3 regions of the Candidatus Palauibacter soopunensis genome follow, and region 1 is predicted to be linked to each of the others. Evidence: riboswitches for the same ligand, from Rfam matches in the RefSeq annotation. Region 1 holds a riboswitch; each other region holds the start of a gene.
The links. Region 1 has a riboswitch for S-adenosylmethionine ahead of RN901_RS01785 (alpha/beta fold hydrolase). Riboswitches for the same ligand answer to the same signal wherever they lie in the genome.
Positions count from the first base shown of each region.

Region 2: linked by a shared signal. The riboswitch ahead of metH (methionine synthase) and the one ahead of RN901_RS01785 (alpha/beta fold hydrolase) in region 1 are both predicted to bind S-adenosylmethionine.
Region 3: linked by a shared signal. The riboswitch ahead of metB (cystathionine gamma-synthase) and the one ahead of RN901_RS01785 (alpha/beta fold hydrolase) in region 1 are both predicted to bind S-adenosylmethionine.

Region 1 is NZ_CANPVT010000002.1:343,390-346,593, forward strand. It holds gene asd (aspartate-semialdehyde dehydrogenase) at 1-290, opposite strand, end outside; gene RN901_RS01780 (hypothetical protein) at 281-1,090, opposite strand; SAM riboswitch class I at 1,158-1,274, opposite strand; SAM riboswitch class I at 1,395-1,506, shown strand; gene RN901_RS01785 (alpha/beta fold hydrolase) at 1,584-2,600, shown strand; gene RN901_RS01790 (CocE/NonD family hydrolase) at 2,610-3,204, opposite strand, start outside.
Region 2 is NZ_CANPVT010000052.1:196,582-199,785, forward strand. It holds gene metH (methionine synthase) at 1-1,716, opposite strand, end outside; SAM riboswitch at 1,754-1,827, opposite strand; gene RN901_RS13240 (DUF5916 domain-containing protein) at 1,923-3,204, shown strand, end outside.
Region 3 is NZ_CANPVT010000038.1:10,376-13,579, reverse strand. It holds gene RN901_RS10320 (ABC transporter ATP-binding protein) at 1-324, opposite strand, end outside; gene metB (cystathionine gamma-synthase) at 827-2,044, opposite strand; SAM riboswitch class I at 2,135-2,253, opposite strand; gene RN901_RS10310 (nucleoside deaminase) at 2,321-2,788, opposite strand; gene RN901_RS10305 (EamA family transporter) at 2,942-3,204, shown strand, end outside.

The sequences.
Region 1 (3,204 bases):
AGCCGGTGCGCCACGCGCGAAGGGAGCGCGGAGAGCACGAGCCGGCAGGGCGGCCGCTCGACCGCCATGCGCAGGGGCAGCGGAACAGCCTCCGCGGGAGGATCTCCTCCGAGACTCCACCGGACCACGTCGCCGTACCTCTCGCCCGCATGCGTCTCGGACGCGGCGACCGCCGCAAGCCGGAGCGTCGGGTGGCCGTCCAGCATCCGAACGAGCCGCTGCCCGACGATCCCGGTCGCGCCCAGGACGGCCACGGGCACGCGTTCATTCGACGGATGGGTCAGGCGCATCGGGCACGCTCCTCTCCGCCATGGCCGGTGTCGGGCGGCGGGTCGTTTCTGCCGACCCAGGTGCCCGTGCCGCCTGGAGCCGCCACCCTGAAGGCGACCCGGTGCCGCTCGGCGAAGCTCAGCGCCCGGTCCTGAACGACTCCGGCGCCCGTTCGCCGGGCCTCGCTCCACGATGTCCGGCGGATCGGCTTGACGTGCGGGAACCGTTTCGGGTCGGCCGGGAAGATCCCATCCACATCCTTCACGAGACGGACTTCCGCCGCGCCGAGCGCGTGTGCGAGGAAAAGCGCCGTAAGGTCCGAGCCTCCCCGCCCGAGCAGCGACGTGATGCCCGTGGCGTCGACGCCCACGAATCCGGGAAGGACGATCACGTCGTGCGTGGCCAGGGCCGTCTCGATCGCCCGAGCGTCCACGTCCACCGGCTCGGCGGCCCCGAGCGGCCCCCGGGTGCGGATCGGCAGGCGCGAGAACGACATGCCCACCGCACGCACGCGCCCCGTCACCAGGGCGAGGTGCAGCAGGGCGACGGACGCTTCCTCCCCGGGCGCGAGGAGAGATCCGATGAGGTCGTCCGGGAGCGAGGGCGCAACTTCGCGCGCCGCGGAAAGAAGATCGTCGGTGGTGTCCCCCATGGCCGACACGACGGCAACGACCTTCGCGCCGGCGGCGACTTCAGCCCGGATCTCCTCGACCGCCAGCCGGTATGCGGCCGGATGCGCCAGCACGGATGAACCGAATTTGAGTACGTGAACGCGGCGAACTTCGCGCAATGAAACGCCTCCCCCCGAGTCTCGATTCACGCTCAGCGGACTCCGGAGAAGCGACGCCCTGGGAACTGCAGCTGCCGTGCAATGAAGCGCGGCGGGCGACTCATCTACCAACGGATTACATCCGTCGCAGGAGTTGGCACATCAGTGGAAGAGCCACCTTCCACAGGTTGCCCCGGTGTCTTCGGGCCTGTCCCTCGACCGGTCTCGATGAGCGTTGTGGGCGCGGAGGCTACAGGGTCGTGGGCGGCGCGTCAAGTTTTGGCGGGCGAAGCCGGGCGAGAGGCGCCGCGCGTGTTTCTTGACCGCCGTTGCCGGACCCATTAGGGTCGGCCGCTACTCATCGAGACCGGCTGAGGGACGGGCCCTTTGAAGCCGGGGCAACCGGGGCGCAACGCCCAGCGGTGCCAACTCCTGCGGACCCCGAACACGGGTCCGAGAGATGAGCGTCGGACCCGCACGGTCGGTCGGCTGCTCCGGAGTTGGCGTCGCGAACCACAGACGCGAGCCGAAACGGAGACACAGCTTGAACGCCGTACTGCCGGAGGGTCGGAGGGGCGCCGTCGCGATGCCGGCGGCGTGGAGACCGGAACTGGAGGCCGGGATCGACGCCTGCTTCCGGGTGCGCTACGAACTCGCCGGACCCGAGGGCGCCCCGCTGCTCGTCGCGATGGGGGGGATCTCCGCCGACCGCCACGTCTGCGCCAACGCCCTGGACCCCGCGCCCGGCTGGTGGAGGAAGCTGGCGGGCCCGGGTCTGGCCATCGACACGAACCGCTGGCGGCTGCTCGCGATCGACTTCCTCGGATCTCCCGGGACGTTCGAGTCGCCGGATCGGATCCATCTCACGCCCGGAGACCAGGCGGACGCCGTCGCGGTCGCGCTGCGCCACCTCGGTGTCGAACGGGCCCACCGCATGCTGGGCGCCTCCTACGGCGGCATGGTCGCGCTGGCGATGGGGATCCGCCATCCCGCCCGCCTCGACGGCGTCGTGCTGATCGGCGCGGCGCACCGCGGCCATCCCCAGGCCATCGGAATCCACGCGGTGCAGCGCTGGATCGTCGAGTTCGCGCTCCGGCACGGCCGGGGGAGCGAAGGCGTGGCGCTCGCCAGGGCGCTGGCGTTCACGACCTACAAGTCCGCGGAAGGGCTCGACGCCCGCTTCCCGCACGACTGGGAGTGGGAGGATGGCGCCCCGGTCTACGCCGTCGGCCGCTACCTGGAGAAACAGGGACGGGAGTTCGCGGAACGGTTCGAGGCGGAGACCTATCTGACGCTGTCGGCTTCGGTCGACCTGTGCGACCTGCGTCCGGACGAACTCGGCGTCCCCGCCTGGCTCATCGGGTGGGAGGAGGACACGCTGGTCCCGCCCTGGCTGCTCCTGGAGACCGCAGGCCGGATCGGCGCGCCTTCTCGCCTGCGGATTCTGAACTCCGACGCGGGCCACGACGCCTTCCTGCTCCACGCGCCCGACTACGAGGAAGCCCTGAGGGAGAGTCTCTTCGCGACGGAACCGCAGGCCCTCGCGGGCTCAGCCGGATGACTCGCGGGTTCAGCCGGGCGCCGCCGCCGCGACGGGAAGCCGCACGCACGAAGGATATGCGGCGGTGTGCAGGACCGTGTTCCGCGCCGTCCGCATGCGCGTGCCCGTCCCCACGTCCTCCCCCGTGTTGAGGTTGCGGCTGAAGCGGGGGAAGCAACTGCTCGTGATCTGAAGCCTGATCCGGTGGCCGGCCCGGAACACGTGGCTCATCGGATAGAGCCGGATCCGGAACTCGGTGGCTTCGTTCGGCTCCAGAAGCTCCGTCCGGTCCAACCCCCCTCGATATCGCGCGCGCAGGATCCCCTCTGTGAATACGAATGATCCTCCCGCCGGATCGACGTCCGTCACCCGCGCCACGAAGTCCGTGTCGCGCGCCGAAGATTCAGCGTAGAGCACGACCTCGACCGGCCCCGTGACCTCGAGATCGTCCTCCAGAACCCGCGAGGTGTAGACGAGCACGTCGGGCCGCCGCTCGAGCGGCGCCTGCTCGACGGGGCCGCCCCGCATCGGCGTCTCGGCGTGGGTCGTGATCAGCCGGGAAGAGAGATTGCCCCCGAGTGAGGGCGCCGGATCGCGCGGATCGTACTCGAAGCGGTCCGGCGGC
Region 2 (3,204 bases), on a different contig from region 1:
GCTGACTCCGCCGCTCGTCATCGCGCCCTGGAGTTCGCTCTTGATCCGGCGGACGGCCTCGATGAAGGCGACCCCGTACTCGTCGTGTTCCGCGATGCCCGTCCCCACCGCGAAGACGTTGGGGTCGAAGATGACCTCCCCCGGACGGAAGCCGGCGCCGAGCAGGAGGCGGTAGGCGCGGGCACAGATCTCGAGCTTGCGGTCCACCGTGTCCGCCTGCCCCCGCTCGTCGAAGGCCATGACGATGACGCCGGCCCCGTAGCGGCGGATGAGGGCCGCCTGCTCGAGAAACGCCTCCTCCCCCTCCTTGAGCGAAATCGAGTTCACGACCGCCCTTCCCTGGGTGCACTTCAGCCCCGCCTCGATGACCTCCCAGCGCGAGGAGTCGATGACGGTCGGTACGCGGGCGATGTCCGGTTCCGCCGCAATCAGGTTCAGGAAGCGCGTCATGGCGGCCTCGGAGTCGAGGAGACCCTCGTCCATGTTCACGTCGAGAAGCTGCGCCCCGTTGACGACCTGGTCGCGCGCGACCTCGACCGCCTCGTCGAAGTCGTCCTCCCGGATCAGACGCGCGAAGCGGGCCGAACCCGTGACGTTCGTGCGCTCGCCGATGTTCACGAACAGCGTGTCGGGCCGGATCGCGAGCGGCTCGAGTCCCGAGAACCGGGGCAGCGGCTCGATCACGGGCACCTGTCGTGCCGGCACGCCCTCCATGCGCTCGGCGATGGCCCGGATGTGGTCCGGCTCCGTCCCACAGCAGCCGCCGACGACGTTGAGGAGTCCGCGGTCGGCGAAATTGCCCAGCAGGTCCGACACCTGGGCGGGCGTGTCGTCGTAGCCCCCGAACTCGTTCGGGAGCCCCGCGTTCGGATGGCAGCTCACGGGGACGTCGGCCACGGCGGAGAGTTCCGCGACGTAGGGCTCGAGTTCTTCGGCTCCGAGCGCGCAGTTGAGGCCGACGAAGAGGGGGTCCGCGTGGCGGATCGAGAGCCAGAACGCCTCGACCGTCTGCCCCGAGAGCGTGCGCCCGGACAGGTCCGTAATCGTCCCCGACACGGCGATGGGGAGCGCCTCGCCAAGCTCCGCGCCGAGTTCGAGGATCCCGTAGATCGCGGCCTTCGCGTTGAGCGTATCGAACACGGTCTCGACGAGCAGCACGTCGGCGCCGCCCTCCAGCAGCCCCTCCGCCTGGGCGCGGTACGCCGCGGCCAGTTCGTCGAACGTGACGGCGCGAAAGGCGGGGTTCTCCACGTCCGGCGAAAGGGACGCCGTCCGGTTCGTCGGGCCGAGGCTCCCGAGCACGAAGCGGGGGCGGGACGGAGCGTCGCGCGTGAAGTCGTCGGCCGCCCGGCGCGCGAGCCGCGCGGCCGCCACGTTGAGTTCGTGGATCAGCCGCTCGTTGCCGTGCTCCGGCGAGATGCCGTAGTCCGTCTGGGATATCGCCTGCGCGTTGAACGTGTTCGTCGTGATGAAATCGGCCCCGGCCTCCAGGTAGCTGCGGTGCAGGGACTCGATGTCGTCGGGACGGGTGAGGCACAACACGTCGTGGTTCCCGAACAGGGGCTGCGGATGATCCGCGAGCGGACCCGCGCGATAGGCCGCCTCATCGAGGCCCAGCCGCTGGATCATCGTTCCCGTGCCGCCATCCATCAGGAGAATGCGCCGGTCGAGCGCTTCCCGAATCTGTGCGACGCGCTTTCTTCGCCCTTCGGACACGGCGTTCACCCCAAAAAAAGCCCGGCCGCTAAAGAATCGCGCCCGGGGCGTGGCTCTTTAGCGATTGTTTTACGTGGCTGCAATCCGCCTCAAATCACCACGTCCGGTACGTTCCGGAAGATCGAAACTAGCGCGCGCGCGACAAAATGGGAAACTTTGGGCGCGTCCGCTTAAACAACCTGACGGCGGGGTGTGTTTCGGCTGATATGGGATGCAGACATGGAGCGGGCCGCGCGGCGTTCGTCCTCGCGGCTCTCGCGATAGACGGGGCGGGGTGGGGGCTTTCCGGGCAGCAGGAGGGACTCTCGCCGCCCGAAGGGCCCGAAGCGACCGTCTTCCGGGGCGGCGTGGCGCCGGCGGCCGTGGACGCGGTGCGTCGCGAGGGGGCGCTCTCGATCGACGGGCGCCTCGACGATCAGGCGTGGCAGCCGGCCCCCATCATCACCGATTTCGTCCAGGGCGTGCCCCTGGAGGGCGCGGAGCCGTCCGAGCCGACCGAGGTGCGGGTCGTGTTCGACGACGCGGCGATCTACGTCGCCGCGCGGATGTACGAAAGCGACCCGAACGTGATCCGGGCGCGCCTCACCCGTCGGGATGAGCGCGGTTCCTTCGATTCCTTCAAACTCTCCCTCGATCCGAATCGGGACGGGCTGACCGGCTACGAGTTCGAGGTCAGCGCCGCGGGCGCGGAGACGGACCGGTACCTGTTCGGCGACACCCAGGAGGACGTGAACTGGGATGCGATCTGGGACTCCGCCGTGCAGGTCGACGACCGGGGGTGGACCGTGGAGATGCGGATCCCGCTCTCCCAGATCCGCTACGAAGCGCGTCCCGGCATGCAGACCTGGGGAATCAACTTCGAGCGGCGGCGGCTCGAGACGAACGAGACGGACTACTTCGCCCTGCAGTCGCGCACGGCCCGGGGGCGGGTGAGCCAGTTCGGCACGATCGACGGATTGCAGCTCCCGCGGTCGAGCCGGAGGTTCGAGGTTCGGCCTTTCGCCGTGTCCCAGTACCACACCGCCCCGGCGGCGGCGGGAAACCCGCTGTTCGACGGCACCGAGATGGAGCCGCGCGGCGGCCTCGACATGAGCATGGGGATCGGCTCCGCCTTCAGCCTCGATGCGACGGTCTACCCCGACTTCGGGCAGGTCGAGGTGGATCCCGAGGTCATCAACCTCACGGCCTTCGAGACGTTCTTCCCCGAGAAGCGCCCCTTCTTCGTGCGCGACGCGCAGATCTTCACCTTCGCCGGCTCGCGCGGCGGCCGCATGGGCGGCGGCAAGGCGCTCTTCTTCAGCCGGCGGATCGGGCGGGAGCCGCGGGGGTCCGGGCCCTGGGACGCGGACTTCCACGCCGAGCCCCACCTGACGTCGATCCTGGGGGCGGCGAAGCTCACGGGCCGGACGCGGAGCGGTCTCTCCGTCGGCGCGCTGGCGGCCGTGACCGGACGTGAGATGGGGCAGGCGTACTTCGCGCAGGCCGATT
Region 3 (3,204 bases), on a different contig from region 1:
CTCGAGGTTCTCGAGCCCGCTGAGGTTGCGGTACAGCATCACCTGTTCCGGGATGTAGGCGAGCCTGTGTTTCGTCTCCCGGTCGTGGGTGGACACGTCCATGCCGGACACCAGGGCCTGGCCCCCGGACGGCGACACGAAGCCGAGGAAAAGGTTGATCGTCGTGGTCTTCCCCGCCCCGTTGGGGCCGAGGAGGCAGTAGACCTCTCCCGGCTCGATGGCCAGGTCGAGGGAATCGAGGGCCTGCGTGGCGCCGTAGCGCTTGCTGAGCCCGCGGGCCTCGAGGAGGGGCGGTCGCCCCGCACCCGAATCGGCGGTCTGCATGGATCTCCATCTCTCGCGTTTGCCGCGCCGTCACCGGCGCAACGGTCGACAAGTCTCCCGCCGATCTCCGGATCGGCGGAGGGGCTCTTCGCTACAGAGAGATCGGAGGCGGAGGCGCGCGGCTGCGGTGGGGGGGGAGTTGGACGGGCCGGGCACTCAGCCGGTGGCCGCGAAGCGCGGGAGCGTGTACGGGACCGGGCCCGCCGAAGCTCGGCGTCGCCGAGGACGCCACGGGCCCCACATTGTGCGACAGTTCACATACCGCACACGCCGCCGGGGAGTCGGCCGCGCCGTCGTGCGTATGCGAGCCCTCGGCGAGGCCGGCGAAGAGGAGCGAAAGGGCGACCGGGACGCCGGCCAGCAGGCGCATGGGGCGCCTGGATCGTCCGGCGTCGACCTGGTTTGCCATGGTTCCCCTTCCCTCCCGCGGATCGGCGCGCCGACCGACTGGAAAGCGGCCGTGTCGGCGGCGGCGGCACCTTAGAGAATGCGGGGCTCCCGGTCAACGTTGCGCCGCGCGCACCCGGGCAGCGCACGCTGTCGGGCGGTCAGCCGCGGCGAGCGCCCGCTCCAGATCGGCCTCCAGGTCCTCGCAGGCCTCGATCCCCACCGACAACCGGAGCAGCCCCTCGCCGATCCCCGCCGCCCGGCGCGCGGGTTCATCCATCGACGCGTGCGTCATCGTCCAGGGGTGCGCGACCAGGCTCTCCACGCCGCCCAGCGACTCGGCCAGGGCGAAGTGTTCGATACGGTCCACGAAGGCATCCACCGCCGCTCGTCCGCCGCGCAGTTCGAACGAAACGAGGCTGCCCCACCCCGTCTGCTGCCGCCGCGCGATATCGTGCCCGGGATGATCGGGCAGGCTCGGGTGATGGACGCGGGCGACCACGTCGCTGCGGTCCAGCAGATCCACGATGCGGAGCGCGTTCGCTTCGTGTACGCGGCTGCGCGCGTGAAGGGTCCGCATCCCCCTGAGCGTCAGATACGAGTCGAACGGCGCCCCCGATACGCCCATGACGTTGGTCCACCAGGCGATTTCTTCGAGCAGATCCTCGTCCGCCGCCACCACCGCCCCGCCCACCACGTCGCCGTGCCCGTTCAGGAACTTCGTCGTCGAGTGCACGACGAGACCGGCGCCGAACTCCAGGGGGCGCTGGTTGACGGGCGAGAGGAAGGTGTTGTCGGCCACGCAGATCGCCCCGATGTCGCGCGCCACCCGCGCCCACGCGGCAATGTCGGTGATCCGCAGGCGTGGGTTGCTCGGCGTCTCGATCCAGATCATCCGGGGCCGAAGTCGGCGGGCGAGTTCGAGCGACGCCGGGTCCCACGGGTCGACGAACTCGACGCGATACCCGCCACGGCTCGCCTCGGCGGAGAAGAGGCGGTAGCTGCCTCCGTAGCAGTCGCGGGGCGCCAGGAGCAGATCGCCGCCCGAAAGCAGGCGCGTCGACACGGCGATCGCCGACATGCCGGAAGAGGTGACGACCGCACCGCACCCTCCCTCGAGTTCGGCGATGGTGTCGGCCGCGAGATCGCGCGTCGGGTTGGCCGTACGCGTGTAGTCGTACTTCGCGTACACGCCCGGAGCGTCGAAGAAGAAGTTGGTGGAGAGATGGATCGGCGGCATGATCGCCCGATGGGCGGTGTCGGCGCCGAGCCCCGCCCGCACGGCGCGTGTGACGGGGGAAGAGGCAACGCGAGCGGCAGAGCGGTGGGTCATCATGACCTCTCCGAGTCTCGAGTGCACCTCATCGGACTCCGGAGATTCGACACCCTGAGACTGCGGCTACCGCCTCGAAGGGCGGCGGGCGGTTCATCTTCACGGCGGATGCGAGTCCACCGCAGGAGTTGGCACCTTCGCGGGAATGCCACTTCCCGCAGGTTGCCCCGGCGTCAACGGGCCTGTCCCTCAGCCGGTCTCGATGAGTTGTCGTGCGGGCAGTTCTATAGGGGCGACCGTCGGATGTCAAACCGCGCCGCGACGGATGCGGCGGCGCTAGTACGGCGTCCGGTCCGATTTTCGGATCCAGCGCTCGAAGGCGTCCCGCGCCCGGGCGGAGGAGATCCGCACGAGCGACACGATCCGGCGCTCCGCGAGCGGCCGGGAGAACTCGTCGTAGATGTCTTCGTCGCTGAACCGGATGCGCGCCGCGTCCTCCCGGGTGTTCGCGTAGTACACGCGGCGGATCCGGCTCCAGTAGATCGCTCCCAGGCACATCGGACACGGCTCGCAACTCGCGTAGATCTCGCAGTCGCCGAGATCGAACGTGCCCAGAATTTCGCAGGCCTTTCGAATCGCCCGGACTTCGGCGTGGGCCGTGGGATCGTTGTCCAGCGTCACGCGGTTCGTCCCCTCCGCCACGACCTCGCCGTCCTTCACGACGACGGCGCCGAACGGCCCGCCGCCCTCGTCCACGCTGCGCTCGGACAGATCGATGGCCCGCTGCATGAATCCGTCATTCATCGCGACGCTCGTTTCGCAAGGGCGTGTGCGCTCGATTCCAGCCGGTCGACGCTCGGCGGTCGACTCCCGGAGCACTCCCGGAATATACTCAGCCGTTCCCTCCCCGGTGTTCGGCCGGGGGCTCCCTCGTCCCTTTCCCCACGGCGAGCGCGATTGACGAACTCTTCGAGCGGCCACCCTTCCCGGCGGCGAGCGCGCGACCTCACGGTCGACCTCGGACTCCTGGCCACGGCGATCATCTGGGGCATCAACTTCTCCGTCGTGAAGGTCGTCCTGCGGGAACTCGATCCGCTCGCATTCAACGCCGTGCGTTTCCCGTTCGCGGCGCTGGCGGTCTGGTGCCTCCTCCGGGCCACGGGGCGACCGGTCCTCCCTCCGCGGAGCGAGTGGCCGCGGATCCTGGGACTCGCGGTGGT